Regions from separate parts of the Embleya sp. NPDC005971 genome, predicted to be linked through region 2. Evidence: riboswitches for the same ligand, from Rfam matches in the RefSeq annotation. Region 2 holds a riboswitch; the other holds the start of a gene.

Region 1 (14,329 bases), on a different contig from region 2:
CGCGGCCGCGCGCCGGTCCAGGAGTGCGCCGACCGCGGTCCGACGCGCGTTGGCGTGTTGTTCGCCGCCGTCCGCCGCGGGCCGGCCGGGACCGTCGAAGGCGCCGGCGTGCGGTCGTGACGGCGCGTCGGTCACCGTGTCCGAGACGAACCGGGTGACTCCGAGGACGGCGCCGAGTTGGGCGAGCGCGCACAGCACGACCAGGACGGGCAGCAGGCTGCGGATCCGGCGCGCGGCCCGATTCGGGTCATCCACGTGGTCGATCGTAACGTGGGCGGCACGAACGGCCGGCCGAACCGGACCGGGCGGCCCCGAACGAGGTCGCCGGCCGGGTCGGCGCGGGTCACCCGGGTCGGACGGCCCCGCCGATCGGCTCGCGCAGTTGGGCGCCGACCGCCGCGAGCATGCCCTCGGCCGCGAACAGACGCAGCGCCGTCAGCGTTTCCTCGTCCAGTTCGGTGTGGTCCGGGTGAGCGGCGCGCTCGCCGTACTCGCCGGAGTCGGCAAACGGAGAGACACCCGATAATTCGGGCGATACGTCGGAATCCATCGATCGAGCGCTGATCAACGCCGGCCCGATCGAGGCCGGTATCACGCAGCCGGCGCGGCCGCGGCCTCGGTGCGTACGACAGGCGATGCGCATGTGGCTTCTCCCCTTTCGTCGACTTTCCCGGTCAACGGTAGGGAGCGGCACCGACACGCGGTGCGAACGGCGGCCGGAGTCAGCCTCGGGTGAGCCTGCGCAGCAACATCGTCGAGGGCACCGGTCGGGCGCCCGCCTTGCGCACGCCCTCGGCCACCTCGCGGTCGGTGGAGACCACCACGACCGGACGGCCCGGCGGCTCGGCCCGGACCAGCCTGCGGATCAGCTCGTCGGCCGTCTCGCCCGGCTTGCTGAACATCACCCGCACCCCGCGCGCGGGCGCCAGCAGCACCGGCGCGTCCAGTTGTGCGCCGTCGAACACGCAGGTCACCTCGCAGCCGGTCTGCGCGGCGAGCCCGGTGAGCCCGCCGACCAGCCGGTCGCGCTGCTTGTTCAGCGCGAGCGTGGGGTAGCCGGTCTTGGTCACGTTGTAGCCGTCGATCACCAGGTGCGCCTGCGGCAGCGCGAGCAGTTGGTCGAGCAGAGCCGGGTCGTCGCCCTCCAACGCGCGCTGGGCGATGTCCTTTATCCCGGACGCCCCCGGCACCACCGCGTCCACCAGGTCGGCGGGCCGAATGCCCACCGGCGGCAGCGCGAGTTCGCGGCGCAGGCCCTGCGCGGCCTCCAAAACGGTGTCCAGGAGCAGCCGGACCCGGGTGTCCTCCATGCTGCGGCCCTCGCGGGCGGCCCGGCGGCTGGCCTCCAGCGCCGATTCGACCTCGGCGACCCGACCGCGCAGTCGGCGGGCCTCCTTCTCCGCGGCGGCGATCGCGGTCTGCGCCTCGACCCGCACCGCGTCCAACTCGGAGCGGGCCCGGCGGGCCTCCTTCTCCTCGTGCTTGGCACTGCCCTGCAGGCCGCGCACTTGGCGGCGCAGGTGGTCGGCCTCCTTGCGGGCCGTCTCCAGCTCCGCACGCAGCCGTTCGTGCTCGGTCTTGGAGGCCGCGCGCAGTACGCCGACCTCGCGCTCCAGGCGGGACAACGTCTCGGCGGCCTCGGCCTCGGCGCGGTCGGCGGCGGCCTCCTTGGCCGCGTCGCCGGCGGTCTCGATCAACCGGACCCAGCCGCGCGGGCGCAGCAGGTACGCGGCGGCGGCCACGTCGAGCGGGTCGGCCGCGGCGGGCACCTTGCCGGCCTCCAGCGCCTCGGAGATCTCCGGCAGGCCCTTGCGGAAGCGCTCCGCTATGCGCTGCCGGAACACCGGGTCGTTCTCCAGCGCGGCGGCCAGCGGGGTCGCGGCGAACTTGGCCCGGCGCTGGTGGGTGAAGCGGGCGAACCGGCGCAGCGGGCCGGGCACCTCGTCCGCGGTCATCGTGCCGAGCGCGTCCGCGGCCACCGAGATCACCCGGACCCGAACCGCCTCGGGCAACGGCCCGGACAGCGCCTCGGGCTCGGCGGGCTGCGAGTCGGCGGGGCGGGAGTCCGCAGGCGGCGGCTCCGCGCGTGGCGCCCGGGCCGGCGGGGAGTCGGCGCCTCCCGGTCCGGCCGGGTGCGCGTGCGCCCCGGGATCGGTGCGGCCGTCCGGCTCCGGGTCGACCGCGTGGTCGACGGGCCCCTCGGGCTCGGCGGGGACGCCGGACAGGTCGGTCCCCGCCTCGGTCCGGGCCTGCGGGTCGAGGTCGGGCTCGGCTGCCGGCACCGCCTCGGCGGCCTCGGCGGCGTGCGCAGGCGTGACCTCGTCCGCGCGGGTATCCGGTCCGCTCACTGCTCCTCCGGTCCTTCCCGTTCCCTTGAGGCCCCTCCCCGCGTCACCGTTGCCGGGACGCCGACGCCTTGATCATGGCGCGTTCCGGACCGGGGACGGCCGCGCCGGGCCGCCCCGATGCCGAAACGATGCACAGTCCCATTGTCGCCGCACGGTCTCGGCGCTCAGCTCGCGTCGGGGCGCGCCACCAGCTCGACGGAGTCGGTCGCGTTGCACCAGCGGCAGCGCACCGACTCGATCTCGTCGGAAACGATCTCGCGTTCCTCGACCCGGGCGACGCCCGCGAGGTCGAGGTGGGTGAACTCGACCGCCTTGGTGGTCCGCGTCACGTCGAACCGGGTCAGGTTGCCGCAGAGCGAGCAACGCCACCGGGTGTCCTCGGTGGGGGCCTGGATCGACATGCGTGTTCCTTTCCTGTTTGGTCCGCGAGTCCTGTTCGGTCGCGAGCTTTTCCGATCGCGAGCGGTCCGCGTACACCCATGATGCCGGGCGGCGAGAGGCACCTGGGCGCGGCCGTGTCGGGCCGGAAACGTACCGTCCGGTACATGAGCAGCACCGCGCACCGGGATTGCCGGTCACGAGGTTCGGCGGGTCAGGGCTTGCCGGCGGCCGACCCGCCGCGGCGTTCCCGCCCGCCGGACAGTATCGCCCCGGGCCACGAGTTGCGAACCATGCACGGATCCCGAGCGATTCGTGACGAGGTGGAACGACAGGTGTTCACGGTCGTGGATCTGGAGACGACCGGCCTGGATCCGCAGGAGGCCCGGATCACCGAGATCGCCGCGGTCCGGGTGCGCGGGACGGATCGGTTGGGCGAGTTCGCGACGTTGGTCGCGCCCGGCGTGCCGATCCCGGAGTTCATCACCGACCTGACCGGGATATCCGACGACCTGGTGGCCGACGCGCCGCCGCTGCACCTGGTGTTGCCGGCGTTCACCCACTTCGCCGAGGACGCCGTGCTGGTCGCCCACAACGCCCCCTTCGACGTGGGCTTTCTGCGTGCGGCGAGCCTGGCGTGCGGTCGGCCGTGGCCCGATCTGCGGGTGGTGGACACGCTCGCGCTGGCCCGCGCGCTGCTGCCGCCGGGCACGGTGCCGAACATGCGCCTGGGCACCCTCGCGCGCTACTTCGAGGCCCCCACCGACCCGACCCATCGCGCGTTGGCCGACGCCCGGGCGACGGCGCACGTGCTGCGGGCGTTCATCGGCCGGATGCACGAGAGCGGGCGGCACGAGTTGGCCGACCTGCTCGACCTGGGTCGACCGCCGGCGCCCAGGGCGTGGCCGGGGCAAACCACTCCGATCGGGTGACCCTCCGGGCGTGTCGATCGGGCGGTTCTTCCGCCCGTGGTGGCTGCCCGCGTGGGTCGCGCGCCGACTAAGCTCGGGCATCTTGTCGTCGAGAGCCGGAGGACTACCCCGTGATCACCGCGATCGTGCAGGTCAAGACGCGTGTGGACCAGACCCCGGAAATCGCGGAGGCGATCGCCGCGATCGAGGGCGTGAGCGAGGTCTACTCGGTGACCGGCGAGTTCGACCTGATCGCCATGGTGCGCGTCCGCGCCCACGACGACCTGGCCGACGTCATCCCCGGCCGCCTGAACAAGGTCCCCGGCGTGGAAGCCACCACCACCCACATCGCCTTCCGCACCTACTCCCACCACGACCTCGAAGCCGCCTTCGCCATCGGCCTCGAATAGCTCCGCCCCCGGGCGCCCCACAAGCGCCCGGGGCCGCCCGCCACCGCGACAAGCCCCGCCCGGGCCGACCGAACCGGCCCGGACGGCGTTCGAGGACACCCCCGGCGGGGCCGCCGCCCGGCCCGTTCGGCACTTGAAGACCCCCGGCCGGCAAGGCCGAGTACCTACGCCGCCGGCAACTGCCGTGTGCGCGGGTCCGCGTCCGGAACACACCGCCCGCCATCAACCGTGTAGCTCCACAACGCCCCCCGCTCCACAAGCTCGCGCACCGCGGCCACAAAGCGGTCCAGATGCTCCACCGGCGTCCCGAGCCCGAAACTCACCCGGATCGCGTTGAGGTTCTGCTCTCCCTCGGGCGCGTCCGGGGACCCACACTCGGTCGGCTGATCGGCCCGCCCGCCCAACAGGTGCCGCACCAACGGATGAGCGCAGAACAACCCGTCCCGCACCCCGATCCCGTACTCCGCCGACAACACCGCCGCGAACCGCGAGCTGTTCCACCCCTCGACCACGAACGACAACACGCCCACCCGCGCCGACTCGGGCCCGAACAGCTCCAGCGCCCGCACCGCCGGAATCGCCGCCAACCCCGCCCGCAGCCGTGCCGACAGCGCCTCCTCGCGAGCGACCAGCGCCGCCGGCCCCGCCTCGGTGATCGCCCGACACGCGGAAGCCAACGCGTAGGCGCCGATCACGTTCGGCGATCCCGCCTCGTGCCGAGCCGACCCGCTCTGCCACTCCACGTGGTCCCGGCTGACCGCCTTGCTCGCCCCGCCACCGGCCAGGTACGGCTCGGCCGCGTCCAACCAGTCGCCCCGACCCGCCAATACGCCCGAGCCGAACGGCGCGTACAACTTGTGCGCCGACAGCGCGATCCAGTCCACGTCCAGGTCGGCCACCGACACCGGGTGATGCGGCGCCAGTTGCGCGGCGTCCAGCACGATCCGCGCCCCGTGCCGATGCGCGACCTCGGCCAGCTCGGCGACCGGGAAGATCTCGCCGGTCACGTTCGAGGCACCGGTCACGCACACCAGCCGAGGCCCGTCGCCGGACCCGGCGAGTGCCGCCTCCAACGTCGCGACCGCCTGCGCCGGCGATCCGGGCGCGGCCAGTTGGGTCACCCCCGCGTGCCGGCGCCACGGCAGCAGCGCCGCGTGGTGCTCGGTCTCGAAGACGAACACCCGGGTGCCCCGCGGCAGTACCGAGGCGAGCAGGTTCAGCGAGTCGGTCGTGCCGCGGGTGAACAACAGCGTGTCGTCGGCCCGCAACCCCAGAAAGCTCGCGACCGTGGCCCGACTCTGCTCGTACAGATCGGTGGACAGCTGGGACAGGTAGCCCGCGCCCCGATGCACGCTTCCGTAATACGGCAGGTAGGCGGACACGTCGTCCCACACCCGCTGCAGACACGGCGCGCTCGCCCCGTAGTCGAGCGCGGCGTACTCGACCTCGCCACCGGTCACCAGCGGAACGAGAACATCCCGACCGACCACGGGCAGCGGAGCGGCGATGGCGACGTCACAGTCGAGGGCGGCGGCGGAAGTGGTGTCGACAGACATGGCGAAACTCCTCGGCAGGCACGGAACACCCCGGCGCATGTCGATTGATCGACATTGAACGGAGCCGGTTGATCCGCTGATGAAAAGTGATCTCGGGACCGGGCCGATGACGACCCGGGAATGACGCGCGAAAACTCAGCGCGTACGGAATAGGGCGATTCGCCCGTTTCGAGAAAGAGATTTCACGCCATCACATGCTCCCCAGGTACAGGACCCGGGTCACATGGAGCATCGACTGCCGTCATGCGAGGGGTCCGCGCTTGCCAGGACGCCTTACGACGCCTGACCGTGTCATCACCCGGGGCACCCCACCGCGGAGCGAGGGTTGCCGGACAGCAAGCCGGGGCTTTCCACTGTCACTCGTGACCTGCGCAGAATTATTACCGGATGCAACGTCGCGCGCAACGACGGCCCCATCGTTCCCACATCCTGGACGCCGGCCGGGCGGGCCGCGCACGACCCACCCGACCGCCGAGCCCGCTACCCCTGTGCGAACGAACGCGTCGTGGCCACCCACCGCTCGAGCGCGGCCTGCGCGGCCCCCGAGTCGATCGCCTCGGCGGCCCGATCGATCCCGGCCGCCAACTGCTGGGTCAGCGACCCCTCGCCCGTACCCAACGCGGCCAGCGCCGCCGCCGAGTTCAACAACACCGCGTCCCGCACGGCACCCTTCTCCCCCGCGAAAAGCCTGCGCGCGACCTCCGCGTTGAACGCCGCGTCACCGCCGCGCAACGTCTCGATCCCGTTCAGCGCGATCCCCAGGTCGCGCGGATCCACCCGGTCCTCGCGCACGTCGCCGTCCCGCACGATCCACACCTGCGACGTGGTGGTGACGGTCAACTCGTCCAGGCCGTCGTCGCCGCGGAACACCAGCGCGGTCGCACCGCGATCGGCCAGCACCCCGGCCACGATCGGCGCCATCCGCAGATCCGCGACCCCGATCGCGTGGAACCGCACCCGGGCCGGATTGGTCAACGGCCCGAGGAAGTTGAACGTGGTCGGCACCCCCAACTCGCGCCGCGCCTGCGCCGCGTGCCGCAGCGACGGGTGGAAGCGCTGCGCGAAGCACAGCGTGATGCCCGCCTCCTCGGCCGTGCGCGCCACCTGATCCGGAGTCAGGTCCAGCACCACCCCGAGCGCTTCGAGCACGTCGGCGGCCCCGCTCGACGAGGACGCCGCCCGGTTGCCGTGCTTGACCACCGTCTCGCCCGTACCCGCCACCACGATCGCGGACATCGTCGAGATGTTCACGGTCCGGGCCAGGTCGCCGCCGGTACCGACGATGTCGACGGTCCGGCCGGGCACCTCGATGGTCGACGCGTGCGCGTACATCGCCTGTACCAGGCCGGAGACCTCGTCCACCGTCTCGCCCTTGGCCCGCAGCGCGATCACGAACCCGGCCACCTGCACCGGGGTCGCCTCGCCGGTCATGATGTGGTCCATCGCCCACGCGGTCGCGTCGGCGGGCAGGTCGTCGCCACGCATGAGCGCCGCCAGGAGGTCCCGCCAGGAACGGGCCGCCGGGTTGCCGCCGCTCTTGTTCGTAGAGGTCGAGGCGCCCATGGTCCGCTCCCGCTGTGTCATCGGATAAGTCCGCGACAGCGTACCCACCGGGCCGGGCCCGGCCGGGCGGTTATCCGGGATGCGGTCAGGCCGGCTGACGTCCCGCGATCCGACCGCGGATCAGGTCGGCGGCGGCGTCCGCGAGCGTGCGCGGGTCCAGCGGGTGGGCGACCACCGCGTCCGCGCGGCACCACGTGGCCAGCCACGCGTCCTGCGGGCGACCGACCAGGGTCAACACCGGCGGGCAGTTGTAGATCTCGTCCTTGAGCTGACGGCACACACCCATGCCACCGGCCGGGGCGGTCTCCCCGTCCAGGATCACCAGATCGATGCCGCCCTTGTCCATCGCCTCGATCACGGCGGGCTCGGTGGCGCATTCCAGGTATTCCACGAACGGCACGTCGACGGCGGGCCTGCGCCCGAGCGCGAGGGTGACCTTCCGACGGGTGTTGCGGTCGTCGCTGTACACGAGGACGGTCATGGTCTCGCCGCGCGTCATGTCCACCTGCCTGTGTCTGGGCTGCGAATCTTCGGGGCTGCGCATCTTCAACGCTTGTTCGGCTACGGGGGCAACACTCGGACCGACCAGGATGTTAGCGCTTTCCGGCGGGAAAATGTGTGCCTCGTCACGCCCTCGTCCCGGCTCGCCCACACCCGCCGCGCCGGCCGCGCCCGCGACTCACCCGCGCGCGAGCACCTCGTAGCCCTGCGCGTCCCCGCCCAACCGCTGGGCCAGGCCCGCCATCCGGGTCCGCTCCCGGGCCGGCTCCAGGCCGGTGAGCACCTGCTGTCGGGAGATCAGCACCCGCAGCGGAAGCTCGTCGGGTGTCGGCGCCACCACCGCCCAGCCGTCCGGCGTCAGGATCCGGGCCGCCTCGTCCGCCGCCGCCAGGTCCGGCAGCGTGAGCACGTGCCGCATCACGAACACCCCGGTATCCACCGGCACTCCGGCCGCCCGCAGCTCCGCGACCACCGCCGAATCGGCCCGAGCCGGATCGAAGCACGAACCGACGACGGTGAGCGTGCCGTCGTCCACGAGCACGGGGGCGGGCTCCGGTCGACGACGGCGCAGGAAACGTTCGAGGATCATGCCGCGACGCTACTGGGCCGCGTCGGCCGACCGCGGTTCGGACCCTCGGGCGACCCGGACGGCCGAGTCGGCCTCCCCCGTTCGGGCAGAGTCACCCGGAAGAGTGCTCTTCGGCACGGATTTTCCGGCCGCTTCCAGGCCCGGTTCGGCACCCTCGCCGGCCTCCGCCGCCTCGCGTGCCAACCGCTCCTCGCGCGCCTTGCGACCCGCCTCGATCAGTTCGAGCCGATCCAGCCGACGATCCTCGCGGACCGCCTCGCGCTCCGACGCCCGAGCCCACTGCACGAACAACACCAGGAAGACCAGCAGTCCGATGATGTCGCCGCTGCCCCACAGGATTCCGCCCGCCGTGCCCTGGTCCGAAAGCGGACTCGCGCCCCAGTCCCGACCGAGGTCGTTGTACCAGTCACCGGCCAGGACGTTGGACGAACTCATGATCGCGATACCCAGCCACGCGTGGAACGGCAACGTCGCGAACACCGCGAGCAACCGCATCGGATAGCTCGCGCGCGGCATCGGATCCAGTCCCAGCAGTGGCCAGAACCACATGCAGCCGATGATCACGAAATGCACGTGATTCATGTCGTGCATGAACGTGTTCCGCAACGTCAGCTCGTACCAGGGCGTGAAGTACAGGGCGAACGGGTTGAGCACGAAGATGAATCCGGCGAAGGCCGGGAAGGTGACCACCTTCGCGTATCGGCTGTGCAGCAGGGCGTTGAGTCGATTGCGCCACTTGGCGGGCAACGTCCGCAGGGCGAGGGTGATCGGTGCGCCGAGCGCCAGGAAGATCGGCGTGATCATCGCCAGCACCATGTGCTGGACCATGTGCACGCTGAGCAGCACGGTGTCGTAGGCGGCCAGCGCCGACTCGGTCGCGAGCAGGAACGTGCCCAGCCCCAACCCCAGGAAGGAGAAGCTGCGCCACCGCGACCACGAGTCCCCACGGGCTCTGAGCTTGTGCACGCCGTACAGATAGAGGCCGCCGAACAGCATCGCGACCAGAATCGGGATCGGTTCGAACACCCACCCGGTCAGGAGCCGAATGGGGGTCAGTTCCGGCGGTACGTTCCCAGGGGTCGCGTGTGCCAGAAACATCCCGGCATCGCCTGCAGAGCCACTCACGGAACCAGAGCCTAACCCCGACACGTTCTACAAGGGTTACCCCCCGAAGTGTGGGCAGATCCGGCGACCGCAATAATGGCCGCCGTGGCGACAGCAACTTCACTAGAAACCGGGCCCCCCTCACACGGGACACACGGGACGCTCAACCGTCCCAACTTGGTCAGCATCGGCACGATCGTCTGGTTGGCGTCCGAGCTGATGTTCTTCGCGGCCTTGTTCGCGATGTATTTCACGATCCGCTCCGTCACCGGTGCGGACGCTTGGCGTGAGCACGCCAGTGAGCTGAACATCCCGTTCTCGACGGGCAACACGACGATCCTCGTGCTGTCCTCGCTCACCTGCCAGCTCGGCGTCTTCGCGGCCGAACGCGGTGACGTCAAGAAGCTCAGAATGTGGTTCGTCATCACCTTCGTGATGGGCGCCGTCTTCGTCGGCGGCCAGGTGATGGAGTACACGGAGCTGGTCAAGGAGGGCACGACTCTCTCGTCGTCGGCTTACGGTTCGGTCTTCTACCTGACCACCGGCTTCCACGGCATGCACGTGACAGGCGGTCTGATCGCCTTCCTGCTGATCCTCGGACGCACCTACGCGGCCCGACGGTTCACACACGAGCAGGCCACGGCCGCAATCGTCGTCTCGTACTACTGGCACTTCGTCGACGTGGTCTGGATCGGTCTGTTCTTCACGATCTACGTCATCAGGTAGACGTCCCGACACTCACTACGCAGACGACATTGGACCGGGGTTTTCCGTGAAAAAGCTCTCCGCGCGGCGACGCCACCCCTTGGCGGCGATCGTCGTACTCATCTTCGCGCTCGCGGCTACTGGGGGGCTGTACGCCGCGTTCGCGCCTGCCAAGAAGGCGGAGGCGGACGACTCCGCCTCCATCGCGGTCGAGGCGGGCAAGAAGCTCTACCTGAGTGGATGTTCGACCTGCCATGGGCTCGACGCCCAGGGCTCCTCCGACGGCCCCTCCCTGGTCGGCGTCGGCGCGGCCGCCGTCGACTTCCAGGTGTCGACCGGCCGGATGCCGCTTCAGCAGCCCGGCGCGCAGGCGCCGCGCAAGCCCGAGGTCTACACCGAAACGCAGATCGCGCAGCTTTCCGCGTATGTGGCCTCGCTCGGCGTCGGACCCAAGATCCCGACGGCGAACATGTACGCGCCCGACGGCGACGTCGTCAACGGCGCCGAGTTGTTCCGCACGAACTGCTCGCAGTGCCACAACTTCTCCGGTGAGGGCGGTGCCCTGACCGAGGGCAAGTTCGCTCCGCCGCTGAAGGACGTGGACCCGAAGCACATCTACGAGGCCATGCTCTCCGGCCCGCAGAACATGCCTTCGTTCCCGGACAGCACGATGCCCGAGCAGCAGAAGAAGGACATCGTCACGTACGTCCACGAGACGACCAAGAAGGAGCCGAACCCCGGCGGCCTGGGTCTCGGCCGCCTCGGCCCGGTCTCCGAAGGTCTGTTCGGGTGGGTCATCGCGCTCGGTCTGCTCATCGGATGCGCGATCTGGATCGCCGCTCGGACCCCCAAGGCCAGGACCAAATGAGTAGCCAGGACAAGTCTGAAGTGCCTGAAGAGCACCTGCCCGAGGTACACGCCTCGGCACATGTTCCGGCGGAAGGCGACCCGTTCGCCGACCCCGGCCTGCCGGCCCACGAGCCGCGTGTCACCGACATCGACGAGAAGGCCGCCAACCGCGCCGAGCGTCAGGTCGCGTTCCTCTTCGTGATCTCGATGTTGTCCACGATCGGTTTCATCTGGGCGTACGTCGGCATCGACAAGTACCGCATCATCGACATCTTCTTCTTCGGGAAGATCGGTGCCCAGAACCTCGCGCTCGGCGGCTTCCTCGGCCTCGCGCTGTTCTGCATCGGCGCCGGCGCGATCCACTGGGCGCGCACGTTGATGACGGACGAGGAGATCGTCCAGGAGCGGCACGAGTTCACCTCGGACCCGGAGACCCGCGAATACGCGATCCGCGAGTTCAGCCAGGGTGCCGCGGACTCGGTGATCGGTCGCCGCCCGCTGATTCGGCGCACGATGATCGGCGCGATGGCCCTGGTGCCGTTGTCCGGCGTCGTGCTGCTGCGCGACCTCGGCCCGCTGCCCGGCACCAAGCTGCGGCACACCGACTGGAAGCCGGGCGTGGAGCTGATCAACGAGGCGACCGGCCTGCCGATCAAGCCGAACGACATCGTCAAGGGCTCGCTGACCATGGTGCTGCCCGACGGGCTGGTCGAGAAGTACGGCCCGGCCGGCCAAAAGGAAGAGCTCTCGCACGGCTGGCTGGAGAAGGCGGGCATGTCCGCGGTCCTGGTCGTCCGGCTGGAGCCGGAGGACATCAAGTCCAAGAAGGAACTGGACTGGGGCTACGAGGGCATCGTGGCGTACTCGAAGATCTGCACCCACGTGGGTTGCCCGATCGGCCTGTACGAGCAGCAGACGCACCACCTGCTCTGCCCGTGCCACCAGTCCACCTTCGACCTGGCGGACGACGGCAAGGTCGTGTTCGGCCCGGCCGCGCGCTCGCTGCCGCAGTTGAAGATCCATGTGAACGAGGCGGGTAACCTCGCCGCGTCGCAGGACTTCGCCGAACCGGTCGGCGCGAGCTTCTGGGAGCGTGGCTGATGTCGAGCGAACAACCCAAGGGCGGGGCGAACAAGAGCACCCCGATCCCGGACAACGCGGCCGTTCGCGCGGCCGACGCGCTGGACAGCCGGCTGGGCATCTACGGCGCGGCGAAGAAGAACCTGCGCAAGGTCTTTCCGGACCACTGGTCCTTCATGCTCGGTGAAGTGGCGCTGTACAGCTTCATCGTGCTGCTGCTGACCGGTGTCTTCCTGACCCTGTTCTTCAAGCCGAGCATGCAGGAGGTCGTCTACGACGGCTCCTACGTGCCGCTCCAGGGCATTCACATGTCCCAGGCGTACGCGTCGACGCTGGACATCAGCTTCGACATCCGCGGTGGTCTGGCGATGCGTCAGATCCACCACTGGGCGGCGCTGATCTTCGTGTCGTCGCTGTTCGTGCACATGTTCCGGATCTTCTTCACCGGAGCGTTCCGGAAGCCGCGCGAAATAAACTGGCTGTTCGGCTTCCTGCTGCTGATCCTGGCCATGGTCAACGGCTTCACCGGCTACTCGCTCCCGGACGACCTGCTTTCGGGTACCGGTCTGCGCATCGCCGAGGGTGTGGTCCTGGCCATCCCGCTGGTCGGCACGTACGTGCAGTTCTTCCTGTTCGGCGGGGAGTTCCCGGGCGAGGACATCGTGCCCCGCCTGTTCACCATCCACGTGCTGCTGATCCCGGCGATCATGGTCGGTCTGGTGACCGTGCACCTGATCCTGGTCTTCTACCAGAAGCACACCCAGTTCCCCGGCCCGGGCAAGACCGAGAAGAACGTGGTCGGCCTGCCGCTGCTGCCGGTCTACGCGGCCAAGGCCGGTGGCTTCTTCTTCATCGTGTTCGGCATCACCGCCTTCCTGGGCGGCATGGTGCAGATCAACCCGATCTGGGCCTACGGTCCATACAACCCGGGGCAGATCACGGCGGGTTCCCAACCGGACTGGTACATCGGGTTCCTCGAGGGTTCCCTGCGCATCATGCCGAACTGGGAATGGAACATCTGGGGACACACGCTCAGCTTCAACGTGCTGATCCCGTCCCTGGTCCTGCCCGGCGTGCTGTTCACCTTCCTGGCGATGTACCCGTGGATCGAAGGCTGGATCACCGGCGACAAGCGTGAGCACCATCTGCTGGACCGCCCGCGCAACATGCCGGTACGCACCGGCCTGGGCGTCGCCTGGATCGTCTGCTACGGCGTGCTGTGGGTCTGTGGTGGCAACGACATCATCGCCACCCACTTCCACATGTCGATCAACACGATCACCTGGATCGGCCGCGTCGCGTTCTTCGTCGCGCCCGTGCTGGCCTACCTGGCCACGGTGCGGATCTGCAAGGGTCTGCAGCGCCGCGACCGGGACAAGGTCCTGCACGGTCGCGAGACCGGTGTGATCAAGAAGCTCCCGCACGGCGAGTTCATCGAGATCCACGAACCGCTGGACGCCGCGGTGCGGCACACCCTCACCGCCCACGAGCAGCCCAAGCCGTACGAGCTGGAGGCCGCCGAGGACGAGAACGGGGTGGCCCGCAAGGTCAAGCGTTCGCAGAAGCTGCGTTCGAGGATGTCGCACTGGTACTTCGCCGAGCCGATCGAGAAGCCGACGGCCGAGGAGTACAAGGAACTGACCAGCGGACACGGTCACCACTGACGCGACCGGGGCCGGGCTGCTGACGCCACATCGGCACGACCCGTAGGACGCGCAGGAACGACGAAGGGCCCCACCGGATCTCTCCGGTGGGGCCCTTCGCGTTACGCCCCGCAGACGGCCGCACGGGACTTCGCGGATCGTTCTTCGCGCGGCGGTGTCGTCGATGCGCTCACAGTCCACGCGTGATGGCCGCGCCGACCGTGCTGTGGGTCAGCCACTGCGCCCAGTCCAGGTTCCATTCGCCGTAGCCGTTGCCGATCGGCTCCATCGCCTTGGCATCGCCGGTGTTCACCACGGTGACCACGTCGCCGACCTTGACCTGGTCGTAGAACCACTTGGCGTTCTCGTCGCTCATCCCCACGCAGCCGTGGCTCACGTTCTCACTGCCCTGCGCGCTCACCGACCACGGCGCGGCGTGCAGGAACTCGCCGCTCCAGGTCACCCGGGTGGCCCACGAGACGTCCAGCCGGTAACCGTCGCTGCTGTCCGCCGAGATGCCCACCGTGGTGCCGTCCATCAACACGTGCGGGGCCTTGCCGAGCACCACCTTGGTGCCCGAGCGGGTGGTGAAGCCGGGCTTGCCGGTGGTCACCGGCACCGTCTTGAGGTCGGTTCCGTTGCGCTTGACCGTCATCGTGTGCGCCGCGGAGTCCACGGTCGCCACCACGGCG
Region 2 (14,329 bases):
GAACTCGGCGACGAAACGTTCGAGTTCGAGCGCGAAGTGCTTCAGGAACAGCACCAGGTTCCCGGTCTCGGCGAGGCCGGAGGAGGCGTTGAAGCGCTGGACGGCCGACCACAACCGGCTGTACCCGTCCGCGTCCGCACCGGCCGAGGCGGCGGCCCGCAGCGCGAGCGGCAACACCGCCAGCGGCTGCGGCCCCTCCGGGATCAGCCCGGCCTGGGTCTGCTGCACGCACATCGCCGCGTCGAACGCGAGCCGACCCGAGGGCTCGACCAGCGCCGCCCTGGGCATCGCGTGGTCCTGCGCGCTGCGCTCGACGATCACCGCGAGATGGCACGGGACCAGCGCGACGTGCGGCGTGTGATTGACGAAGGTGAGCGTGCCGTAGTTGCTCGTGCCGATCCACAGATCGGTCGGGAGCGCGACGGTGGGCGCGTCGCACGTGTCGCCGAGCAGCGGCAGCACCTGCATCCGGCCGACGCTCTGCACCGGGCCGAGGGTGCAGCCGGCCAGCAGCTCGCCGATCGGCAGCGGGGCGTGGGCGATGGTGTTCATCCGGTCACCTCCAGGTGGGCCAGGCGCAACAGGGCGGGTACGGCGGCGGCCGGATCGATGGTCAACATCAGCCGGCACCAGGCGAGTTCGAGCGCTTCGGGACGATGGACGGGGGCGAGCGGCAGGTCCGGCGCGTAGCCGCGCAGACCGGTCGCCTCGGCCGCGAGCACGGGCGAGAGCTGGACCACGGGCACCGCGACGCCCAGGGTGTGGGCCGCGTCGAGCACCTGCGCGAACCGCCCGGCGGGCGCGTTCTCGTAGCCGTCGCCGATCACCACGATCAGCTCGGCACCGGTGCGCAACGCGGCGACCAGGGCCTCGGCCGCCGAGGTGGCCCCGGCGGGCCGCACCAGTCGGCCGTCCGGGACGCCGCCGATCCACACGTCGTGGCACTCGGCCGCCGCCGCCCGCAACGCGTCGCGCAGCGCGAGCACGGTCGCGATCGGCCGCAGCGGCTGGTCGAGGCCGCCGCGCATCGACGCGGATCCGTCCAGCACCAGGGCGATCCGGCGGTCGGCCAGGTCGAGCCCGGCCGCACCGGCGGCGGCCCGCCGATCCAGCGCCGCGGCCAGGTCGTCGGTCATCCCGGTGGCGAACGCGTACAGGTAGAGCCGGACCGCGTCGTAGCGGTCCAGGTCGACCCCGACCTCGACGCCCGCGCGCTCGGCCTGCCGCTGCCCGGCGAGCCGCTGACCCGCGGTCAGTCGCTCGGCGGTCAGCTCCAGCACGCGCGCCGGCTTCTCGTTCGGATGAAATCGGCCGCGCAGCCCTTCGAGCGTCTCGAACGGCAGCGCGGCGCCCGCGGCCAGGTCGGTACGGGCGGCCCGATACGCGACCGGGAGCGGCAGCGTGTACGGGCCGTCGGCGCCGAGTACGAACGCGACGCACTCGCGCGCGAGCGCCGGATCCGCCGCCCAGCGGTCGATCTCCCGGGCCAGGATGCGCTGTTCCTTGGCATCGAGCCGTGCGCTGGCGAGCAGCCTGGTCAGGATCGAGCGCAGGATGCCGCTCATCCGCAGCCCCCACGCGTGCCGCAGCGCGTCGGCGAGCTTGTCCCGGTAGCGCACCGACCACAACTCCAGCGATGCGGAGCCCAGGACGGTGCGCAGGATCAACCGGCGCACCCGGGCGTTGTTCACCCGCCGCTCGGCCAGCAGACCGAACAGCTTGAGCCGACGCGGCACGGTCAGCGCGGCGACCGCGTCGTACACGGCGGTGCCGTCGTCCTCGTGGGCCGGCGTATCCAGCAGGTGCAACACGCCGAGCTGCCGGCTGCGGTCGGTGGCCCCGGGGGAGCACACGAGACCGGCGTACAGGCGGCGGTCCAGCGCGACCATCGCGCGGTGCGCGTCCTGCTCCAGGGCCAGTTGCTCGTCGCGGGTGTTGTAGAAGGAGGCCCGCCCGGTCGCGGCCACCGCGACGTCCAGAAAACGAACGACGGTGGCGGCGGCCTCGGCACGGGCCGGATGGTCGGCGCTCAGGGCGCGCAGGATTTCGGTCATCGGAAGGCTCCCCCGTGGGCACCCGGGGTAGATCGCGGGTCCGGTATGTGGTCCCCGGATCAACCGTGGGACCGCTTCCTACCGATGGGAAACGGCTCTGTACGAACACGCAGTTCCCCGGGTGCAATGGCGTGCGACCGCGGGCAGGTCACGGGTCCCGGACAGGGATTCGAACCCCAAGCACCCCGAAAGCGCTTGTACGCCAAGACAGAAGGAACACGTAGTTCCCGCGGTCGCATCACGAGCCTACGAGCGAGCGACCGCCGATGCCGGCGAATATCGGCTCAGCGGGGGAAGTCCGAGGTGTCCGGGTCGATCCCGAAGGGTTCGGGGATCCTGATCGTTTTGCCGTATGCAACGTGAAGGAACTGTCGGTACGGTCCACCATCGGGTTCGGAGAACAGGGTTACGGACGGTCCTGTGGGATCCCAGCGGTCGACGACCGGTTCGTGCCCGTGTAGGGGTGGTGGCGACATCGTGATGTTCTCTCCGTCGAACTCGGCGCGCCGGCCTTCGGGCACGTCCAATCCCTGCCACATGGTCACGATTTCGCGCCAGGCGACGCCCACATCGATCCCGGGTGCGGTCGTCTCGTCCACCTCGCCTACCTCGATCCATGCCGTACGAGAACGACGCCAAGGCCGCCCGGAGACCATTTCAGGGTAAGTCGCCACCCCCACTCGAACGAGCGAACACGCGGAAACGCGAACGAGGCGGCCCCCCGAAGGGGACCGCCTCGTTCGTCGAACGACCGGCCGTGCGGGTCCGGCGACCCTCAGCGGATCAGAAGTCCATGCCGCCCATGTCCGGAGCGCCGCCGGCCGGGGCCGGGTTCTTCTCCGGCTTGTCGGCGATGACGGCCTCGGTGGTCAGGAACAGCGCGGCGATCGACGCGGCGTTCTGCAGCGCGGAACGGGTGACCTTCGCCGGGTCGATGATGCCCTCGGCGATGAGGTCCACGTACTCGCCGGTCGCGGCGTTGAGGCCGTGACCCGGGGTCAGGTTGCGCACCTTCTCCACAACCACGCCGCCCTCGAGGCCGGCGTTGACCGCGATCTGCTTGAGCGGGGCCTCGACGGCCAGGCGCACGATGTTCGCGCCGGTGGCCTCGTCGCCGTCCAGCTCGAGCTTGTCGAACGCGATGGTGGACGCCTGGAGCAGGGCCACGCCACCACCGGCGACGATGCCCTCTTCGACGGCGGCCTTCGCGTTGCGCACCGCGTCCTCGATGCGGTGCTTGCGCTCCTTGAGCTCGACCTCGGTCGCGGCACCGGCCTTGATGACCGCCACGCCGCCCGCGAGCTTCGCCAGGCGCTCCTGGAGCTTCTCGCGGTCGTAGTCCGAGTCGGAGTTCTCGATCTCGGCGCGGATCTGGTTGACCCGACCCGCGACCTGGTCCGAGTCACCGGCGCCGTCGACGATGGTGGTCTCGTCCTTGGTGACGACGACCTTGCGGGCGCGGCCGAGGAGTTCCAGACCCGCGGTGTCGAGCTTGAGGCCGACCTCCTCGGAGATGACCTGGCCACCGGTGAGGATGGCGATGTCGCCGAGCATGGCCTTGCGACGGTCGCCGAAGCCCGGGGCCTTGACGGCGACGGACTTGAAGGTGCCGCGGATCTTGTTGACGACGAGCGTGGCCAGGGCCTCGCCCTCGACGTCCTCGGAGATGATCATGAGCGGCTTGCCCGACTGCATGACCTTCTCCAGCAGCGGGAGGAGGTCCTTCACCGAGGTGATCTTCGAGTTGACGATGAGCACGTAGGCGTCTTCGAGGACGGCCTCCATGCGCTCCATGTCGGTCGCGAAGTACGGCGAGATGTAGCCCTTGTCGAAGCGCATGCCCTCGGTGAGCTCGAGTTCGAGACCGAAGGTGTTGCTCTCCTCGACGGTGATGACGCCTTCCTTGCCGACCTTGTCCATGGCCTCGGCGATCATCTCGCCGATCAGGGGGTCAGCGGCGGAGATCGAGGCGGTGGAGGCGATCTGCTCCTTCGTCTCGACGTCCTTGGCAAGCGCGAGAAGCTGCTCGGAGACGGCCTCGACGGCCTTCTCGATGCCACGCTTGAGGGCCATCGGGTTCGCGCCGGCGGCCACGTTGCGCAGGCCCTCGCGAACGAGCGCCTGGGCGAGGACGGTCGCGGTCGTCGTACCGTCACCGGCGACGTCGTCCGTCTTCTTCGCGACCTCCTTGACCAGCTCGGCACCGATCTTCTCGTACGGGTCCTCGAGCTCGATCTCCTTGGCGATGCTCACACCATCGTTGGTGATGGTGGGCGCACCCCACTTCTTCTCGAGCACGACGTTGCGGCCCTTGGGGCCCAGCGTGACCTTGACGGCGTCGGCGAGCTGGTTCATCCCGCGCTCGAGGCCGCGGCGCGCTTCCTCGTTGAACGCGATGATCTTGGCCATGTGGTGAAGTCCTCCCAGAACGGGGGTGAGTGCCGGACCGCACTGGCGCCCGCGACGGACGACCCGACCACCGCGAGGATCCCTCCCTCACGGGTGCCGAGCCTCACCGGCCCGGTCCGTTTCTGTCACTCTCACATCCAGAGTGCTAACGCCAATGATTAGCACTCGACCATGCCGAGTGCAAGCGCAACGGCGGGTCCCGACCCCTCCGCGCGTACCCCCGCGCGTGTCGCACGTGGGGCCGGGTCCGGCGGGGTCGCGCCCACCGTGATCGCCCGCGCGACGGGGCGCCCGCGCGCCGGGGGCCGGACGCGGGCACGGGCCCGGACGCACAACGACCGGGGCCCGGCCCCCGCGTGGCGGGAAGGCCGGGCCCCGGTCACCGATCGAACCCGATCCGCCGATCCGACGAGGGATCGGCGGGGAGAACGGGAGATCGGACAGGATGTGTGCTGCGGTGTGTCGTGCAGTCCGTGGTGTGTGGACCGTTTCAAGCAGAGGAGCGGATTGCTCCCTGGTTCAGGCGGTGACGCGGACCATGTCGGCCTGCGGCCCCTTCTGCCCCTGCGAGATCTCGAACTCGACTCGCTGCCCCTCCTCGAGCGTCCGGTACCCGTCCATCTGGATCGCGCTGTAGTGGACGAAAACGTCCGCACCACCGTCGACCGCGATGAAGCCGTACCCCTTCTCCGCGTTGAACCACTTGACGGCGCCCTGAGCCATTCCTAACTCCCCTGTTACTGGCCCTTTCACGGATACTGCACGTCGCAGCTCCGGGTTCGTATCCAGAAGGACCCGGCCTTCCGCTACGACCGCGGCTGAATGTATCCGGACGGATGCCCGGAGCAACAGGTCAATCGGACGACAATTCCCGAGTGAATAAAACTCGCATTCCTCGCGAATTGTCATGAAGGCCGTATTTCAATTCATCAGGAAAGCGACTTTCTGCACAAAACGGATGTGATCCCGACCACGGGTTTACCGACGCGTCGCCGCCAAAGCGCGGAAATGGACCTGTTTAAACACGTGTAACGCACAACTTCGAGGAGACCAAGAAATCCGCCGCCCGGAGCCCCGGACGGCGGATTTCTCGGTTCCGTTTCGGGCCCGACTCGATGAAGATCGGGACCGTCGGCCTATCGCGTCAGCAACCGCCGGCGACCGCCGGGATGATCGAAACGGTGCCCTTGTCGGGGATCGCCGTGGCAAGCCCGTCCGCGAAGCGCACATCCTCGTCGTCCACGTACAGATTCACAAAGCGACGCAGCTTGCCCTCGTCGTCGAGGATGCGCGCGCGAATTCCGGCGTGGTCCTTTTCCAAGGCACCCAGAACCTCGGCGAGGGTCGTCCCCTCGGCGGACACCTCGGCCGCCCCGCCCGTGTAGGTGCGCAGGATCGTCGGGATGCGAACGGAGACGCTCATGCCAGGCCGGCCTTTCGGAAGGAATCCAGAGTGGGTCGAATGGTCGCGGTGGCGCCGGTGGTCGGCGTGACCGCGTCCAACGTCTTGAGGCCGTCGCCCGTGTTGAGCACGACCGTCTCGGCGTCCGGGTCCAGCGCGCCGGACGCGAGCAGCTTGCGCAGGCAACCGACGGTCACGCCGCCCGCCGTCTCGCCGAAGATGCCCTCGGTGCGCGCCAGCAGCTTCATCGCCTCGACCACCTCGGCGTCGGTCACGTCCTCCACCGCGCCGCCGGTGCGCTTGCACACGTCCAGCACGTAGGGGCCGTCGGCCGGGTTGCCGATCGCGAGCGACTTGGCGATCGTGTCCGGCCGCACCGGGCGGATCACGTCGTGGCCGGACTTCCACGCGGCGGCCACCGGGGAGCACCCGGTCGCCTGCGCGCCGAAGATTTTGTACGGCGCGTCCTCGACCAGGCCGAGCGCGATCAGCTCGCGGAAGCCCTTGTCGATCTTGGTGAGCTGCGAACCGGACGCGATCGGGATCACGATCTGCTCGGGCAGTCGCCAGCCGAGCTGTTCGGCGATCTCGTAGGCGAGCGTCTTGGAACCCTCGCCGTAGTACGGCCGCAGGTTCACGTTGACGAAGCCCCAGTCCTCACCGGCCGGGTCGCCGATCAGCTCCGAACAGAACCGGTTGACCTCGTCGTAGGTGCCTTCGATGGCGACCAGCTCGCCGCCGTAGACGGCCGCCGTGACGACCTTGCCGGCCTCCAGGTCGGCCGGGATGAACACGCAGCTCCGCAGGCCCGCCCGAGCGGCGGCGGCACCCACCGCGCCGGCCAGGTTGCCGGTGGAGGAGCAGGAGAGGGTGGTGAAACCGAAGGTGCGGGCGGCCTCGACGGCGATCGCGACCACGCGGTCCTTGAAGGAGTGCGTCGGGTTGCCCGAGTCGTCCTTGACGTGGAGCTTCGCGATGCCCAGCTCGCGGCCCAGGTTCTCGGCCCGGACGAGCTTGGTGAAACCGGGGTTCAGATTGGGGCGGGAGGCGACGTCGGCCGAGACCGGCAGGAGCGGCGCGTAACGCCAGATGTTCTGCGGGCCGGCCTCGATCTGCTCGCGCGTCACGGTGCCGAAGTCGTAGGCGACCTCGAGCGGGCCGAAACAGGACTCGCAGGCGTACTTCGGGCCGAGTTCGGTGCGTTCGCCGCACTCGCGACACGACAGCGCGACGGCCGGACCGAAGGGGGTGGAGGTGGCGCTGGTGGAGCGGGTGGCGGTGGGTGTCGCCATGGCGAGGGCCTTTCTGTCCTCATCTTTACCCGTGGGGTCCCACGGGCCGGACTTGGCACCTGTCCGACCGCCGGCGCTCGCTCGCGCCGAAAGCGCGTCACGAGGAATGACGATCGGATGGTTGCCGGGGCTTCAACGGGCCGTTCCCTCTGCCCCTCTGGATGAGCTGCTATGGCGGTGGACACACCCTTCGCAAGGTGGCCGGTCCGCGTTTGTCCGGCTCGACGTGCGATCGTCGTATCCGGTGACGACGACTGTAACCGAACCGGTGCCGCGTCGATCATCCGGTCCACCTCGCGAGACGATAAAGGGTGGCCGCGACCGAGGCCGGAGCACCGGCGACGACAGGGGAATTCGAACGTGCAGCCCGAGGTGAGCGCCTGGCTTCGACGACGGTCCTCCGTCGCCGCCGACTGGCCCGTCGACAAGCTTCTTGACGCCAAACGCGACACCCGGGTCAGCGTCGTCCTGCCCGCGTTGAACGAGGCGGCGACCGTCGGGGACATCGTCAAGGTGATCCGGACCGAGCTGATCGAGCGATCGCCGCTGGTGGACGAGCTGGTGGTGGTCGACTCCGGATCCACCGACGACACCGGCAGGGTCGCCGCCGACGCGGGCGCCCGGGTCGTGCACCGCGACGACATCCTGCCCACGCTGGCGACCGTGCGCGGCAAGGGCGAGGTGTTGTGGCGCTCGCTCCTGGTCACCGACGGCGACATCGTGGCGTTCGTGGACGCCGATCTGAAGGACTTCTCGGCGGACTTCGTCACCGGGATCCTGGGCCCGCTGCTGACCGACCCCTCGGTGCAACTGGTCAAGGCCATGTACGACCGGCCGCTGGAGATCGGCGACACGATCGTGCCCGCGGGCGGCGGCCGGGTCACCGAATTGGTCGCACGCCCGCTGCTGAATCTGCATTGGCCGGAACTCGCCGGTTTCGTCCAGCCGCTCGGCGGCGAATACGCGGCCCGGCGCTCGCTCCTGGAACAGTTGCCCTTCCCGTGCGGCTACGGCATCGAGACCGCGATGCTCGTGGACACCCTGCGCCTGGTCGGCCTGGACGCGATGGCCCAGGTGGATGTGGGCGTGCGCCGACACAGCCACCAGGACGAGGCCGGGCTCGGCCGGATGGCGGCGGAGATACTCCAGGCCGTCGAGCGTCGACTGCGCCGCGGCCCCACGGGCGCGCACCCGGACGAGCTGAGCACCGCGCTGACCCAGTTCGAGCGGGACGAGGAGGGTTTCCGGCTGCGTACCCACGACGTCGCGGCCCGGGAACGGCCGCCGATGACGACCGTGCCCGAGTACCGCGCGCGGACCCGCCTGGTCGACCGCTGAGGGCGATTTCCGGCCGGCCGCCGGACAGGCCCTAGTCGCCCAGCACCGCGCCGACCCGGCGGGCGCACTCCTCCTCGTTCGCCCGCACCCGGGCCAGCGCCACCGCCTCACGCTCGATCGCCTGCCGCTGATAGGCCACGTCGACCGCGTACCAGGTGCCCGCCACGTCGTACTGCGTCTTGCAGGCCACCGTCGCCCTCGCCGCGGCGATCTCGCGCGCGCTCGGTGTGGGCGTGTCCCACGCCGGATCACCGCCCGCCGCCAACGGGTCCGGGTAGTCGAACCCCTTCGCGCGCATGCAGGTCGACCACTGCGCCAACACCCGAAGCACCCGGGGATCGGCCCGCGATCGCTCGAACGACTCCACGTCGAGTCGACCCGGCAGCGCCGCGCGCTCCAGCGCCGGATCCACGCCCAGCGCGAACCGCGCCCGGCCCAGGCAGCCCGGCCCCGGCCGATCGCGGCCCTCGGTCGGATCCGGCGGCACCCCGTCCGCGCCCGCCTCGCCGTACAGCGCCACCGCCAGCTCCCGGCTCGGCGCCGGCCCGCTCGGCTTGTCCGTACCGCCGGCGACGGCACCCGGCGGCCGAAAGCCCCAGGTGCCCACCTCGACCGCGTCGCCCACGCCGTACCGGCGCTCGGTGCGCGACTTCGACACCGGCCCACCGGCCGCGGCCGGCGGCGCCTGGTAGGTCAGGCCCAGCGGGGCCAGGCAGTCCCGGATCAGCACCAGCTCGGCCGAGGCCCGCCGGGCACGCTGCTCCGGGGTCGGCAGGTAGGCCGCGATCGGCAGGTCGAGCCCGCTCACGTCGCCGGTCACCGGGGTCGCCGCCGGCGGCGGGGCGCCCGACGCGCGGTCGGCCGCGGGTGGGTGGTCGGCGCGGTCGCCGGCCCCGGTGCAGCCGGCCAGCGCGAGGCACAGCAGCGCGATCGTGGCCGGCGCGTGGCGCGGGCGCCCTACTGCGCGGTCCAACTGCCCGACGCGTTGTTGTTCTTCAGCGCCGGGTCGAGATTGGCCGTCGACTTCGGGCCGATCTCCTGCATCGGACCTTGATAGTTGCTGCCGTAGTAGATCCGCAGCACGTGCGTCGGGTCGTTGTTCCACACCGACGCGGCGTGGTTCTTCACCGGCACCCCCGTGCCGCTGCCGCCGTCCGGGGAGCGCATGAACGTGTAACCGGCGTAGTTCGACAGGTTGTACCGATGGTCGAAACGCGCGCCCTTGGTGTTCGAGTTGTAGTACAGACACGCGTCCCCGTCGTTGCACGCGCCGTCCCCTTCGGCGACCGCCGGCGTGGCGCCGGCCGCGAGGACCAGTGCGGTGGCCACGGCGCCCGCACCGAGCCCACGATTGCTGCGCATATCCGATTCCCCCTTGCCCCGTTGCCCGCATGCCCGAGGTGCCGGGCCCGTCGCATGCGAGTGGGATCGGCCCGACGAGTCAAGAGAAAGCACACCCTCGCTACTCCCGGTAATGACATGGACACGTGATACTCGCCACACCGTTCGAGTCGGGGGCACGATCGGGCCGGGTTTGCGCACCGGGATGCGTGGCTAGGGTCGGGGCATGAGTGCTCCCCCTCCCGCCGGTGTCCTGGTCGCGTCCAATCGTGGTCCCGTGTCCTTCTCACTGGAGGACGACGGCACGCTCTCGGTGAGCAGAGGCGGCGGCGGACTGGTGTCCGGGCTGTCCACCGCCGGGCAGGGGACCGGCGCCGTATGGGTGTGTTCGGCGCTCGGCGAGGCGGACCGGACCGCGACCCGGGCGGCGCCCTCGGGCCGGCTGGATCTCGCCGGTCACGACACCGGCGGCCTGGCGGTGCGGATGCTCGACATCGACCCGGGCACCTTCGCCCGGGCGTACAACGCCATAGCGAATTCGACGTTGTGGTTCGTCCACCACCTGCTCTACGACACCCCGTCCAAGCCGGTCTTCGACGCGCGCTTTCGCAAGGAGTGGGTCTCCTACGAGGCATACAACCAGGCGTTCGCGCAGGCGCTGGCCGACGAGGCCGCCGAGGGCGCCAAGGTGGTCGTGCAGGACTACCACCTGACCCTGGTGCCGGTGCTGCTGCGCCGACTGCGCCCGGATCTGCGGATCGGGCACTTCGCGCACACCCCGTGGGCACCGCCGGACTACTTCCGCCTGCTGCCCGACGACATCGCGCGGTTCGTCCTGGAGGGCGTGCTCGGCGCCGACCACGCGGGCTTCCAGACCCGGCGCTGGGCGCTCGCGTTCCTGGACTGTTGCGCGGACGTGCTCGGCGCGGTGGTGGACCGGGACGCGATGACCGTCACGCACGCCGGCCGGGTGACCGAGATCGGCGTGCACGGCCTGGGTGCGGACGGCGAGTTCCTGCGCGAGCGGGCGTCGCGTGCCGACGTGGACACCCGGCTCGCCGGACTGCGCGAGGTGGTCGGCGATCGGCGGGTGATCGTCCGGGTGGACCGGACCGAACTGTCCAAGAACATCGTCCGGGGCCTGCTGGCCTATCGCGAACTGCTGCGCACCCGACCGGAATGGCTCGGTCGGGTGGTGCACGTCGCGTTCGCCTATCCCTCCCGGCACGACCTGCCGGAGTACCGCGAGTACACGGCGGCGGTGCAGCGGGTGGCCAAGGAGATCGACGACGAGTTCGGGACCGGCGACTGGCAGCCGCTGATCCTGCACGTCAACGACGACTTCCCGCGCTCGCTGGCGGCGTACCGGCTGGCCGACGTCGCGTTGGTGAACCCGATCCGGGACGGGATGAACCTGGTCGCCAAGGAGATTCCGGTGGTCTCGCTGCTGGACGAGGCGCACGGGGGTTGTGCGCTGGTGCTCTCGCGCGAGGCCGGCGCGTTCGAGGAACTGGGCGCGGACTCGATCGTGATCAACCCGTTCGACGTGTCGCAGACCACCGAGGCGCTGCACACCGCGCTCACGATGGACTCCGCCGAGCGGCTGCGGCGCACCAGGCGGCTGGCCGCCGCAGCGGTCGCGCTGAACCCGCAACAGTGGTTCCTGGAGCAACTGGACGCGCTGGGCAAGTAGTCGCCCGCGCCCGTCGGTCGAGCCGGCGGGCGCGGGCGACTGCCTAGGGCGTGTTGTTGCGGCGGCGGCGCGTGGTCAGTACGGCGGCCGTGCCGGCGCCGACCAGGGTGACGCCGAGGACACTCGCGCCGACCAGGCCGGCCGGTCCGGTCAGCGGCAGGCTGCCGCCGCCGGACTTGCCCGCGTCGCCGCCGCTCGTGCCGCTCGTGCCCGCGGCGGTGCCGCCGGTCGAGCCGCCGCCGGTGGTCGCCGCGCCGGTCGTGCCGGTGCCCGAGGTGCCGCCGGTGGTGCCGGCGGACCCGCCGGTCGTGCCCGATCCGGTCGTGCCCGAGCCGCCCTTGAAGGAGACCTTGACGAACGCGTCCTGGCTGCGGTCGGGCGAGCCGTGCGCGGCCATGGTCAGCACGTAGCACTCGGTCTTGAGGCAGTCGACGTCCTTGCCCGCGCCGTTCTTGTACGTGGCCTTGACGTCGGTGAGGGTGGCGGAGAACGTGCCGTCCGGGTTGATCCCGCCCGGACCGAACGCCTTGAGCCACTTCGACGCGCCGTAGTTGCCCGCGTTGGTGGTCCAGTCGGCCTCCTTGGGGCCGAACACCACGTAGATCCCGTTGCCGCTGCCGGCCGCGTAGCCGGAGCCGGAGACCGTGATCGACGCGCCGGCCGGATCGAGGCCGGTGCTCGGCGTGACGGTCAGCTTGGCGCCGCCGGCCGCCGCCTGCGGGGCGGCCTGCCCGAGTTGGGCCGAGGCCGCCGGTGCGGCGGCGCGCAACGATCGGGGAGTGCCGCCCGGTGCCGGTGCGGCGAAGGTCACCGCGACCTTGGCGGTCGGCCCGCCGTCGACGCCGACCCGGACCTCGAACGCGGGTGCGTCCGGGGCGAATCCGGTGCCCACCCGCAGCGGCGTCGCGACGACGCCCTGCCCGTCGGCGGCGAGCGTGCGGCTGCCCGCCCGGTCGACGGTGTCGCCGGCGTACAGCGCGACGGTGACCCGGGCGCCGGGGGTGAAGCCGCGCCCGACGACGGTGATCTCGTCGCCGGCCGGGGCCAGCGCGGTGTTGCGCGAGGCGGTCGCGGTGGGCGTGGCCGGGCTCTCGGCGCGGGTGTCGGCGGGTGCGGCCGAGGCGCCGGCGGCGGCGCCGAGCACGCCGGCGGCGGCCAGGCCGAGCACGGCGGCCGAGCCTGCGGCGCGACGAAGGCGGTGGGAGGTGTGCATGTCGGCTCCTGGTGGATCGGGGCGGCGACGCGACGGCGGGTGCTCAGCCGGTCGGGTCGGCGGTGACTTCGGTGGGGGAGGCGGCGTCCTTCGCGAGGGCGGCCTCCTTTTCGGTGGCGACGCGCCGGCGGCGACGGAGCACCGTCACGCCGTAGGCGATCAGCGCGCCGAGCAGCAGCGTGATCGCGCCCAGCAGCAACCACGGCGGTGCCCATACGCTCGTCGACTTCGTGGTCACGGTCGCCGGGTTGCCGGTGACCTTGACGTCCGCGGTGAGTCGACCGGCCGGGAAGACACCGTCGAAGCGCTGGACCACCTCGTGCGTGGCTCCCGGCAACAACTCGGGCAGGGCGGCTCGGGCGGGGCCGCCCAGTCGCCAACCACCGAGCCCGGAGACGGTGGTCTCGACCCCCGCCGTGGTGCGGACGTTGCCGGTGTTGCGCACCCGGTAGCGCACGACCGCCTCGGCGCCGCCGAACATCGCGATCGGGTTGTCGTACGACAGCCGCAGGTCCTCGATCGCCAGTCGCGGCACGGCGGGGCCGTCCACCCGCAGGTAGATCCGGGCACCGACACGCCGGTCCACGTCGAACCGCTGTTGCCCGGGACCGGTCGCCTCGGCCTTGATCGAGGCGACGATGGCGCCGGTGTGGTCACCGGGGCTCGCGTCCGCCGGGACGGTCAGCCGGAACGGGATGTCCGCGCGCTTGCCCGGCTCGACCGTGTACGACTCGGCGTCGAAGCCGATCCACGCGCCGACGTCCTTCGGCCGTTCGGCGGCGGTCAGCAGGGTCATTCCGCCGTCGGCGGCGAGCACGGCGTCGGTCGCGTACACGCGCAGCGTCAGCGGCTTGTCGCCGAAGTTGGACACGCCGACCACGTCGACCAGGGTCCGGCCCGGCGCGGCGGTCAGGACGAAGTGGTCGCGCCCGCCTGCCGGTTGCACGCCCCAGGTGAACTCGTCGGCGGCTTGGGCGGGGGTGGCGGAGGCCAGGAGGGGGAGCAGGAGGGCTAGGAGGGCCAGGAGGGTGGGCAGGGTGGGCAATGGGCGGGCGGCGGGGCGCATGGGGGGGTGGCTCCTTTGTTGGGCGCCTTTGGCGCCGGCTCGCGAGGCACCACTTTTTCTCTCCCCCGCCGGCGCTCCTCCGAGAAAAAGTGGCCCCTCGCTCGTGACTTCGTGTCCCTTCGCTTCGCTACGGGCCGCGAAGTCAAAGTTCTGCGGCTCCGCCGCTCTCCGCGCTTCGCGCGTCGATCACGGGGCGGGCTGGGTCGGGGGCGCTGACGCGCCGGGGGTGCGGCGCGGGTGGGTGTGGTGCGTGGGTGGGGCGTGCATGGGGGTGGGGCGGGGCCGTCCCCCGACGGGTTGGGGTCGGGGGACGGGTGTCGCTGTTCCTTGGGGCGCCGGGGTCAGATCAGCGTCAGCGTCAGGGTGCCGGTGTAGGTGCCGGGGACGGTGATGCCGGGGACGCCGAGCTTGAGGGCGCCGCCGCATTCGAAGGAACCGGCGCTGGCGCCCGCGGCCGACGAGCACAGGGTGCGGGGCTGTCCGAGGCCGGTGCCGGGCTCGGCCTTGGCGCCCGGGGTGAC

What was found. Region 2 has a riboswitch for S-adenosylmethionine ahead of thrC (threonine synthase). Riboswitches for the same ligand answer to the same signal wherever they lie in the genome.
Region 1: linked by a shared signal. The riboswitch ahead of ABZ374_RS01700 (aminotransferase class V-fold PLP-dependent enzyme) and the one ahead of thrC (threonine synthase) in region 2 are both predicted to bind S-adenosylmethionine.

Annotation. Positions count from the first base shown of each region.
Region 1 covers NZ_JBEXUX010000001.1:391,926-406,254, reverse strand. The annotation lists gene ABZ374_RS01730 (hypothetical protein) at 1-255, opposite strand, end outside; gene ABZ374_RS01725 (hypothetical protein) at 344-643, opposite strand; gene ABZ374_RS01720 (NYN domain-containing protein) at 723-2,348, opposite strand; gene ABZ374_RS01715 (hypothetical protein) at 2,513-2,749, opposite strand; gene ABZ374_RS01710 (exonuclease domain-containing protein) at 3,020-3,658, shown strand; gene ABZ374_RS01705 (Lrp/AsnC ligand binding domain-containing protein) at 3,769-4,047, shown strand; gene ABZ374_RS01700 (aminotransferase class V-fold PLP-dependent enzyme) at 4,212-5,603, opposite strand; SAM riboswitch class IV at 5,855-5,971, opposite strand; gene trpD (anthranilate phosphoribosyltransferase) at 6,084-7,166, opposite strand; gene ABZ374_RS01690 (response regulator transcription factor) at 7,252-7,665, opposite strand; gene ABZ374_RS01685 (hypothetical protein) at 7,846-8,256, opposite strand; gene ABZ374_RS01680 (cytochrome c oxidase assembly protein) at 8,266-9,381, opposite strand; gene ABZ374_RS01675 (heme-copper oxidase subunit III) at 9,457-10,086, shown strand; gene ABZ374_RS01670 (cytochrome c) at 10,133-10,933, shown strand; gene ABZ374_RS01665 (Rieske 2Fe-2S domain-containing protein) at 10,930-12,015, shown strand; gene ABZ374_RS01660 (cytochrome bc complex cytochrome b subunit) at 12,015-13,658, shown strand; gene ABZ374_RS01655 (Ig-like domain-containing protein) at 13,828-14,329, opposite strand, start outside.
Region 2 covers NZ_JBEXUX010000038.1:39,531-53,859, reverse strand. The annotation lists partial or broken gene ABZ374_RS29280 (DUF6569 family protein) at 1-234, opposite strand, end outside; gene ABZ374_RS29275 (hypothetical protein) at 549-2,054, opposite strand; gene ABZ374_RS29270 (hypothetical protein) at 2,339-2,653, opposite strand; gene groL (chaperonin GroEL) at 2,838-4,463, opposite strand; gene ABZ374_RS29260 (cold-shock protein) at 4,983-5,186, opposite strand; gene ABZ374_RS29255 (MoaD/ThiS family protein) at 5,608-5,886, opposite strand; gene thrC (threonine synthase) at 5,883-7,157, opposite strand; SAM riboswitch class I at 7,174-7,325, opposite strand; gene ABZ374_RS29245 (glucosyl-3-phosphoglycerate synthase) at 7,518-8,495, shown strand; gene ABZ374_RS29240 (hypothetical protein) at 8,527-9,468, opposite strand; gene ABZ374_RS29235 (peptidase inhibitor family I36 protein) at 9,453-9,857, opposite strand; gene ABZ374_RS29230 (trehalose-6-phosphate synthase) at 10,063-11,529, shown strand; gene ABZ374_RS29225 (LPXTG cell wall anchor domain-containing protein) at 11,573-12,742, opposite strand; gene ABZ374_RS29220 (DUF916 domain-containing protein) at 12,786-13,808, opposite strand; gene ABZ374_RS29215 (hypothetical protein) at 14,150-14,329, opposite strand, start outside.